DNA from 3 places in the Arthrobacter sp. AG258 genome. Region 3 is predicted to be linked to each of the others. Evidence: riboswitches for the same ligand, from Rfam matches in the RefSeq annotation. Region 3 holds a riboswitch; each other region holds the start of a gene.

Region 1 (3,267 bases), on a different contig from region 3:
GTCGCCCGGCTGGGGGGTGGAGGTGGGGGTCATGATGCTCCACGCGTTCGTGCGGGGAATGCTGATTCCAGCCTGCGCGTAGACCCACTGAACGAAGCCGGAGCAGTCCCAGCCGTTGGGGGTGGTGCCGCCCCAGACGTAGGGGTGGCCGATGCCGGTGTAGGCGATCGCGGCGATACCCGAGGTGGCTGCGGACGAAACGGCTTCCACTGCCTGTCCGGCCTTGGACGCCTCCTGGCCGGCAGTGGTGGCGGTGCGGTCCGCGGACGCGGTGGACTGGGTGCGCACGGTTTCCACCTTCGGGGCGGCGGTGGTCTTGACCGCCGGACGCTCGAAGGAAACGGTGGCCGTGGGGGCCGCGGTGACAGCAAGGGCGGTCTGCGCGGAACCGGACTCCGTGGAGGCCGAGATGCCGGCAGTGGTGTCCGCGGCGTTGGCCGGCAGGCCCATGCTCAGGATGAGGCCTGAAGCCGCTGCCACAACGGCAGCCTGGCGGCCCACGGTCCCGGCATTGGCGCTTACGGCCTTGGACATGGCGTCCAAGGGGTTGGCGCGAACCGTTTGCGCACGGTGGCGCGCAGAATTATGGCGTGAAGACACGAAGGTAGCCTCTCCCAATGCCTGCGAGGTGAGCTGTCGGATTCGGATGGGAGTCACCCGGCCACTTCGCTTCCTGGGAAGCTCATGACTTAACCCCAAGGCCTTCCAGAACGCAGAAGGCCAAAATTGGTTCCCCCGCCCCTGCCAGACGATGAAATGCGAACGGACCTTGAGCGGTGGCAGAGTTAGGCAATCCACTCAAGAGCGTCAACTTCGGAAAAGTTGACGCGAGTTAGACGGTACAGCAGTTTTGCTTCAATGTCACATTCAGGTCACGGCGGGTCACGGCGATCTGGGAGTGCGCAATCAAACGGTTACAGCCAGCCCATCGGATCGACCACTTCGCCGTTGACCTGAACTTCGAAGTGCAGGTGGCAGCCGGTGGACGCCCCGGTGGTCCCGCTCAACGCCACGACTTCGCCGCGGGAGACCGTTTGGCCCACCTTGACGTTGAAGGACGAGAGGTGGTTGTACGTGGTCTCCAGGCCGTTGCCATGGTCGATCACCACCCGGTTTCCACCGCCGAACTGGTGCCAGCCGGCGAAGGTCACGGTTCCTGTTGCGGCTGCCAGGACGGACGTCCCGCACTGTGCCACGAAGTCCTGTCCGCGGTGGAAATCTCCGGTGCCGCCGGTGATTGGGCTGACCCGGTAGCCGAAGGGCGACGCGGTCACGAGGGATGCCAGCGGCGCGGCCAGGGTCCCGGCGGAAGCCGCACGCGTTACCGATCCGGCCGACTGGGCGCTCAGCAGTTGCTTCAGCTTCCCGTCGGGGTCCGCCTGCGTTACGACGGCTGAGCGGCTGAAGTCGATCTGGGCGCCTACATCCGCGGAAATCTGGGGCTGGGGGCTGACTGCGGAGGCGGCCTGGGGTGCGATTCCGGCCGCATCCGTCGCCATAACGGGGCTGGTGGCGGGCATGGTCACCGTGAGCACCAGGCCGGTGGCGGCGAGGGCGATGCCAGCCTTTTGGCCGATGCCGCTGGCCGCGGCAAAGTCGGTGATTTGCCGGAACGGACCCCGGCGGCGGCGTGCATCCCGTTGCGGGTCGCGGGGGCGCTCCGCGGCGGCTACTTCGACAACCCGGGGTGCCTCAGGGGGGCCCGCCGCGCGACGGCGGCCCCGGGAGGTCTGCATGGTCAAGAAGGGTTCCTCTCTGGAATAGCCTGCGGAGTTAGCTGTCGGATTCGGGTCAGAGAGATCAAAGACCCGGTCCGTCATGGGCAAACTTCTACACAGGGATATTCCCGGAAGAATCCTTCACTGGAGAGGCTTGCTGCTGACGGACTTCACCCCAAGGCAGTCCCCCGCTGCCGGTTGTGGTTCCCCCGCCTCTGCCAGTAACGACTCGTACACCTGGCCCGCTGGCAGAGCTCGGCTCCGGATCAGGTAACGCTTAAGTATCAACGCTGGGTTCCACTATAGGGGCTTAAGACCCTAGGTAACAATTCCGTTATCTTTGCTTGGAATCCCCCGGGTGGGGTATGGAAACGCGGCGTCAGGCCTGGTTCACGGCGACGAAAACGTGTGCCGCCACCTCGGGAGGCAGCTCCAGCGCGCCCTCGATTCCCGCCACCCGTACCGAAATGTAGTCACCGACGCGTTCCAGGGAGACAGACGCGCCGGGCCGGATACCGCCCTCGTCGAGCTGGGTCAGCAGTTCCGGCTCCACCTGGATCGGTTCCGCCAGCCGGCTGATGGTCACTGCCGATTCAGGCCCGTAGGCCTTCATTGCCTCCACCAGGCTGATGGCGCCGTCGCCGAACCCGGGTCCGGGCTCTCCGCCCAGGGCGGCAAGGCCGGGGATGGGGTTTCCGTAGGGCGACTCCGTGGGGTGGTCCAGCATCTCGTAGATGCGCCGCTCCACCCGTTCGCTCATAACGTGTTCCCAGCGGCAGGCTTCGTCATGGACATAGGCCCAGTCCAATCCGATCACGTCGGCCAGCAGGCGCTCGGCCAGCCGGTGCTTCCGCATGACCTCAGTGGCACGCTTGCGGCCGGTGTCGGTCAGTTCCAGGTGCCTGTCACCGGAGACGACGACCAGGCCATCGCGCTCCATCCGGCCGATGGTCTGGGAAACGGTAGGCCCCGAGTGGCGCAGGCGTTCGGCGATACGGGCCCGGAGGGCAACGATGTTCTCTTCCTCAAGCTCCAGGATGGTCCTGAGGTACATCTCCGTAGTGTCGATCAGATCCGTCATCCAGCTCAGCTCCTCGAGCGCAGTACCTTGCGTTGTCCCACCGTATCGCCTCTTCCCGCGACGTAGTCCGGGGAAGAGTTTAGCCTATTTTGATTTAGTCCGAATAGGGCCTGCCGCCTGCGGCGTCTCATTGGCTGGACATTGGCGCCGCCCGCTCCCGCCACCCTGCGCGCTTCAGGCAGAATTGGGGAAGGTTTGCACTGCAGCCATGGCCGGCTCCCGGCCACCAACCACCCGGACCACAGCTTTCGTCCCCGCCGAATGGAGCACCTGTGAGCGACACCAGCATCACGATTCCCGCCAACCTCCTGCCCCAGGACGGGCGGTTCGGGGCCGGCCCCTCAAAGGTCCGGCCGGAACAGATCGATGCCCTGTCCGCTGCGTCGAAGACTATCCTCGGCACATCCCACCGGCAGGCTCCGGTCAAGAACCTGGTGGGCTCCGTACGCGAAGGACTCAGCCAGTTCT
Region 2 (3,267 bases), on a different contig from region 3:
CAGGACAATTCCATCCTGGAACTGACCCTCGGCTATAACGGCCTCGGCCGGCTGACGGGCGACGAGACAGGGAGCGTGGGCGGCGCCAACGGCTGGGGCGTTCCCGGGCTGCTGCGGATGTTCAACAGCGAATTTGGCGGCCAGATCGCGTGGCTGCTGCCCTCCGCACTGATCCTTGCTGCCGGCCTGCTGTGGGTGGGACGCCGGGCGCCGCGGACTGACGCCGTCCGGGCGTCGGTGCTCATCTGGGGTTCCTGGGTCCTGGTGACCGGCCTGGTCTTCAGCTTCATGGCGGGCATCATCCACCCCTACTACGCGGTGGCATTGGCGCCCGGGATCGCAGCCCTGGCCGGCCTGGGCCCGGTACTTCTCTGGCAGCACCGGCGGCAGGCCGCAGCGGCGGTCTTCCTGGCCGCCGCAGTGGCCGCGGCAGCCCTGATGGCATTCACCCTGCTGGGAACCACATCCGCCTACGGCCCGTGGCTGCGCTGGGTGGTGCTGGCTGCAGGCCTTGCGGCCGCAGCAGGAACAGGGTTGAACAGGTTCATCCGCCTGCGCTCCGTGCAACGGACGACGACGGCGCTCGCCATTGCGGCATCGCTGGCCGGCCCGCTGGCCTTCTCCATGTCGACGGCGGCGACGGCGCACAGCGGGGCCATTGTCAGCGCCGGACCGGCGACGTCGTTCGGCGGCCCGGGCGGGTTCGGCGGAAACCGGACCGGCGGGTTTGGCGCGGGCGGCACGTCCCGGCAGTTGAACGGCCAGGCTGGACAAGGCCAGGCCGGACAAGGCCAGGCCGGACAAGGCCAGGGTGCCGGCCAGGGCGGGGCAGCAGGCCAGGGCGGGGCAGCGCAGGGCGGTCAGGGTGCCACCGGTGGCCGCGCCGGCGGGATGGGCGGCCTTCTGGGTGCGCCCACGCCGTCGGCCGGGCTCGTGGCCGCATTGAAGGACGGTGCCTCAAACTACACCTGGGCAGCGGCAGTAGTCGGTTCGAACAATGCCGCAGGTTACCAACTGGCCACGGAACTGCCGGTGATGGCCGTGGGCGGCTTCAACGGCACCGACCCCTCCCCCACGCTGGAACAGTTCCAAGCGCTGGTCTCCCAAGGCCGGATCCACTACTTCATTGCCGGCGGGACCATGATGTCCAGCAGCGGCTTTGACGCCTCCACCCGGATTGCACAGTGGGTGGAGTCCACGTTCCCGGCGCAAAACATTGGCGGGACCACGGTCTATATCCTGGCGGGATAACCCGGCGCCGGGGATCCGCCTGCAGCAAATCGACGCGCCATGATTCGTGACTTCCGTTACCCAAATGTGACTAATGCGCAATCTTCCTGTACCGTCGATTGGGTGCGGTCCCCGTTCGGGCCGCATATCCCGGGTTGACGCCAAGCTCTGCCGCTTCCCGGATTCCGCTTGAGCAACGGCAGAGGCGGGGGACCCACCGTCCCGGGCAATGATTGCCCTTGGGGTTAAGCCAGCACGTGTTTTTTCCGTGCGGCCGGATGCCCTCATCCGAACCCGACAGCTAACTCCGCAGGTGTGAGAGGCGATCAATCATGTCTAAATCCATGGCAAAACCATGCCTGCAAACCAAGGCAAAACATCGGGCCAAACCCCAGCCCGCCAAAAAGACCACCGTGGGCCGGCGTGTTGCGGTCCTCGCTGCATCATGCGCGGTGCTGGTTGGCGTTGGCGCGGCAGGCCAGGCGACCAACAGCATGACCCAGGCGTCGTCCACCGGGTCAAGCGCTTCCACGTCGGCGGCGGATGCCCAGATGAGCATCGAGAAGAGCGAAATCCGGTCCAACCCGGCCGCTAATCCTGCTCCTTCCGCCATCAGCGTGGCACCGCAGGCCGCGGAGCCGGCCCCCGCGCCCGCTCCCGCCGCCCCGCCTGCTGAAGCACCCGCACCTGCGCCGGCCCCCGCACCTGAGCCTGCTCCCGCCGTCGCGGTTAACGATCCCGCGGGCGCCCAGGCCTACGCCGCCAGCCAGCTGTCCTCCTTTGGCTGGGGACCGGACCAGATGCAGTGCCTGCAGACGCTGTGGACCAAGGAATCCGATTGGACCACCACCGCCACCAACGCCAGCAGCGGCGCGTACGGCATCGTCCAGTCGCTGCCGGCGGAGAAGATGGCCAGCGCAGGCGCCGACTACCTGACCAACTACCGCACGCAGATCAACTGGGGCCTGGACTACATCAAGAAGAGCTACGCCTCGCCCTGCGGCGCGTTGAACTTCCACCTGGCACACAACTGGTACTAGGCACCACCAGCACCGGGCGCAACGCAAACCGCGGGCCGCATCATGTCGATGCGGCCCGCGGTTTGCGTTAACCGGCGCCCCGGACGTCGCCCGGCCCGGCGTTCCGCCAGGGGATGTACTGGACAGACCACTTGTTGCCGTCCGGATCGGCGAAGTACAGGAAGTGGCCCCACTGCTGCACATCCACGTCGCTGACGTCCACGCCGTTGCCCTTGAGTTGGCGGTGGGCAGCCTCGATGTCGCTGACCACCAGCTGGAGGTTGGATCCTGTGCCGGGCGGAGCGTCGGTGAGCCCTTCGCCGATGCAGATGGAGCAGGCGGAGCCGGGTGGCGTCAACTGCACGAAGCGGATCGACTCCGACGGGCGTTCGTCGTAGTCGGCGTTGAAGCCAACCTTGTTGACGTAGAAATCCTTGGCGCGGTCCACATCGGATACAGGGACAAAGACAAGTTCAAGTTTCCAGTCCATCCGCACAGGCTAGCGGCGGGAACGGTTTTGAAAAAGGGTGGAACCTACCCGGCGATCCCGTACAGGCGGTCGCCGGCGTCGCCGAGGCCGGGAACAATGTAGGACTTCTCGTTGAGCTTCTCGTCGATGGAGGCCAGGACGATGTGCACGTTTGCGTCGCCCAGTTCCTCCTCCAGCTTGGCCAGGCCCTCCGGGGCCGCCAGCAGGCAGATGCAGGTGACGTCGGAGGCGCCGCGCTTGAAGAGGAACTTGATGGCCTCACGCAGGGTTCCGCCGGTGGCCAGCATCGGGTCCAGGACGAAGACCTGGCGGCCGGTGAGGTCCTCGGGGAGGCGCTCGGCATACGTGATGATGTCCAGGGTTTCCTCGTCCCGGGCCATGCCCAGGAAGCCCACCTCGGCGGTGGGCACCAGCTTGGTCATGCCTTCCAGCATGCCCAGGCCGGCGCGCAGGATGGGAACTACCAGCGGCGTGGGCTTGGTGAACGCGGTGCCGACCGTGGTGCTGACGGGCGTTTGGATGGTGACG
Region 3 (3,267 bases):
GGCCCGGATGGACCAAGGGTCCACCGTTTGCAGCACCACGGGACCGGCCACATGATGCGAAAGGAAGAGGGCGTGCGGGCCATGGATGAGGGTGGCCTCTCTGCTGCCGGACAGGGTGGCTGCCGCTGCCCGCGCTGACGGGGTGGAGCGCCGGTGCTTTCCCAGGCCGGCGAGGCCGCCGAAGGAGCGGACAAATGCGGCGGGGTCGTCCCGCGGGGCTAGTTCGTGGACGGTTTCGCAGCGGGCCCGGACCTCCGCCGGAACCGGGACAGGGCCGGAAAACGTCAGCAGCGTGACGGCAACATCCGCGGGAAGGTGAAGGATCACTTCGTACGGGATCATGGAGCTTCCATCACCGAGTTGCGGGTCCCGGTTTGGCACGCTTTCCGTCACGTACAGGAGCTTCATTGCAAGAGTGTACTGGATCACACTCGGGTGGCAGGGTTGCTCTGGGCAACTTTGTGGGGAACCGCAGGAAGCCAAAAAAGGGCGACGGCGGGAAGTCCCGCCGTCGCCCTTTCCAAGGGGGCGCGTGGCCGGCTACTGCCAGGCGCGGACGTAGTCCACCAGGAGTTGGGACTGCGGGCCGTACACCGGGTTCGTCGAGGAAGCGCCGACGTTCAGCACGATGTACTGCGGGGCGTTTCCGTCGTCCGTGGGGTAGGACTTGACCTTCACGCCGTCGAAGTAGACGTCCGACGAGTTGGCCATCCGGTGCAAGCCGAAGGTGTGGTATTCGTTGGCCCAGTTGCCGCCGACGCCACCCTGGTTGTGTGACCCGGAGCCGGAGTGGTAGTTCACGGTCATCTTGCCCTGGAGGACCTCCGCGATGTCGTTCTCGCCGGTGGCCGGCCAGGACTGCCCGGTGGTCCAGAACGCGGGCCAGTTATAGAGGCCGTTGGCGTTGCCGGGGAACTTGATGCGGGCCTCGACGTACCCGGTGGTGAACTGGTACCCGGTGCCCGCTCCACCCTTCGGGTTCGTGGAGACCAAGGACCCGGAAGACGAGGAGGCAAGGCTGAGGGCCAGGTTGCCGTTGGCCACGGAGACGTTGGCTGGGCTGGTGGCCACCTTGTTCATGGTTCCGCAGTTGGGGGAGAACCAGCAGTTGGACCACTTACCGCTGTCCAGGCCTGAACCGTTGAACTCGTCAGCGAAGGTCATGGTCCAGTTTCCGGGGACCCCTGCGGGCATGGGCGTCCCGCTGTTGGCCAGCGGTGCCGAGGCTGGTGCCACGGCGATGGGGGACTGCGGTGCAGGAGCCGCCACGGCCGGAGCCGGGGCGGGTGCCGCGGGAGCCGGCGCCTGGGCCGGAGCCTGCTCTGGTGCGGGCGCGGGTGCGGCTGCCGGTGCCGGGGCGGGCGCCGGAGCGGACTGGACTGCGGCCGACGGGGTGGGCTGGACCTGTACCTCGCTGCCGGCCCCGGCGGCGCTGGCCACCCGGGATACGTCGGCAGCTTCATTGCCGTTGGCGACGCCGAGGCCAAGGGAGGCTGCGCCGAGGACGGCTGCTGCCAGGCCGGCGGCCAAGGGCAGGCGGCGGGAATCTCTGGATGTCAAGAACTGACGGAGCCCGGCCGATGGGGTCTCATTCTGATGACGGCGGGCGCGTTTGGCGCTCGATTTGCGGGATGCGGGCATGGGGAATTTACCTCTCAACGCCGGCGGGGTTAGCTGTCGGGTTCGAATGCTGCCATTCGGCCGCGGATCGCGGCTTCACCCCGAGGGCAGGCGGGAGCCATACCCGTGACACTTGGGTCCCCCGCCTCTGCCTTGGAACCTGAGGGATCGCGGAAGCGGCAGAGTTGGGCGTCTTCCGGGATTGGGGCCGGCTGGGGCGGCCCACCCGAAGACCGTACACGAAAATCCCTGTGGAATCACAATTGGGTAACGGAAGCGGCGCGGTGGGCGTGGCGTCCCGCGGTGCACCGCATAGACGTCTAATGGCGACCGGCACACTCCTGCGTTTTCCACATACGTGTCCGGTCGGGCTGCTCCTGCCGCATCACGCGGCTAGCCTTGAGTCAAGCGCGAATCGCCTATCAGGTCCAGATGCACTAGGATATTGAAGTCTGTGCTGCGTCCTGCCTCCGTACTGGTGGCAAGGCACTGCGCGGAATCGCAAATGAACCTCCTGTTACGGAAATGCCGTAACCGCTTAGCCCAAAGGAGGTGGGTTCACATATGCGTCCTTACGAATTGATGGTAATCATCGACCCCGAGGTCGAAGAGCGTACCGTTGAGCCGTCGCTTCAGAAGTTCCTGAACGTCATCACCAACGATGGTGGAACCATCGAAAAGGTTGACATCTGGGGCCGTCGCCGTCTGGCTTACGAGATCAAGAAGAAGTCCGAAGGTATCTACGCCGTGGTGAACTTCACCGCCAAGCCGGAAACCGCCAAGGAACTTGACCGCCAGCTGTCTCTTAACGAGACCATCATGCGCACCAAGATCACCCGCCCCGAAGAGCAGAAGGTTGTTGCTGAGTAATCAGCACCAAAATTCATTCTTTACCCCGCAGGAACGCACTCTTCACCCAGGATCGAACAAGGAGGCAGTAGATGGCAGGCGAGACCACCATTACGGTCATCGGTAACCTCACCAATGACCCGGAATTGCGGTTCACACCGTCCGGTTCCGCAGTAGCGAACTTCACCATCGCTTCCACCCCCCGCACCTTTGATCGCCAGTCCAACGAGTGGAAGGACGGGGAGACCCTGTTCCTCCGCGCCGCGGTCTGGCGTGAAGCTGCCGAGAACGTCGCCGAATCCCTGACCAAGGGCATGCGCGTGATCGTCACCGGCCGCTTGAAGAGCCGTTCCTACGAAACAAAAGAAGGCGAAAAGCGCACTGTCATCGAGCTTGAGGTCGACGAAATCGGCCCCAGCCTGCGCTACGCCAACGCCAAGGTCAACCGCACCCAGCGCTCCGGCGGACAGGGTGGGGGCGGCTTCGGCGGCGGCAACGGCGGCGGTGGCTTCGGAGGCGGCAACCCTGGTGGAAACCAGGGCGGCAACTCCGGTGGAGGCTGGGGCGGCGGCAACCAGCAGGCTGCACAGGACGATCCCTGGGCCACGCCCGGCGTGTCCAATGCAGGCGGCTGGGGCAACGGCCCCGATTCCGAACCTCCCTTCTAAAACCCAAACAACGGCCCGATGCCGGGAATGCCCGGGAGCCGCAAGGCACCCAAGGTTTTGCCGCCGTCGGACCACCACCATCCCGTGGATCAATATCCACGGGCTCCCTAGAATAGGAGCTCCACGATGG

The links. A riboswitch is a leader RNA that binds a small molecule or an ion and turns the genes downstream of it on or off. The one in region 3 is predicted to bind cyclic di-AMP.
Region 1: linked by a shared signal. The riboswitch ahead of DFO47_RS18060 (M23 family metallopeptidase) and the one ahead of DFO47_RS16920 (glycoside hydrolase family 16 protein) in region 3 are both predicted to bind cyclic di-AMP.
Region 2: linked by a shared signal. The riboswitch ahead of DFO47_RS19365 (hypothetical protein) and the one ahead of DFO47_RS16920 (glycoside hydrolase family 16 protein) in region 3 are both predicted to bind cyclic di-AMP.

What each region holds. Positions count from the first base shown of each region.
Region 1 is NZ_SOBI01000009.1:158,993-162,259, forward strand. It holds gene DFO47_RS18055 (C40 family peptidase) at 1-534, opposite strand, end outside; cyclic di-AMP (ydaO/yuaA leader) riboswitch at 605-802, opposite strand; gene DFO47_RS18060 (M23 family metallopeptidase) at 915-1,736, opposite strand; cyclic di-AMP (ydaO/yuaA leader) riboswitch at 1,747-1,989, opposite strand; gene DFO47_RS18065 (metal-dependent transcriptional regulator) at 2,098-2,799, opposite strand; gene serC (phosphoserine transaminase) at 3,072-3,267, shown strand, end outside.
Region 2 is NZ_SOBI01000011.1:33,638-36,904, reverse strand. It holds gene DFO47_RS19370 (glycosyltransferase family 39 protein) at 1-1,251, shown strand, start outside; cyclic di-AMP (ydaO/yuaA leader) riboswitch at 1,397-1,559, shown strand; gene DFO47_RS19365 (hypothetical protein) at 1,563-2,270, shown strand; gene DFO47_RS19360 (glyoxalase superfamily protein) at 2,338-2,739, opposite strand; gene upp (uracil phosphoribosyltransferase) at 2,784-3,267, opposite strand, start outside.
Region 3 is NZ_SOBI01000008.1:115,556-118,822, reverse strand. It holds gene DFO47_RS16925 (glycosyltransferase) at 1-408, opposite strand, end outside; gene DFO47_RS16920 (glycoside hydrolase family 16 protein) at 541-1,560, opposite strand; cyclic di-AMP (ydaO/yuaA leader) riboswitch at 1,646-1,822, opposite strand; gene rpsF (30S ribosomal protein S6) at 2,185-2,490, shown strand; gene DFO47_RS16910 (single-stranded DNA-binding protein) at 2,562-3,137, shown strand; gene rpsR (30S ribosomal protein S18) at 3,264-3,267, shown strand, end outside.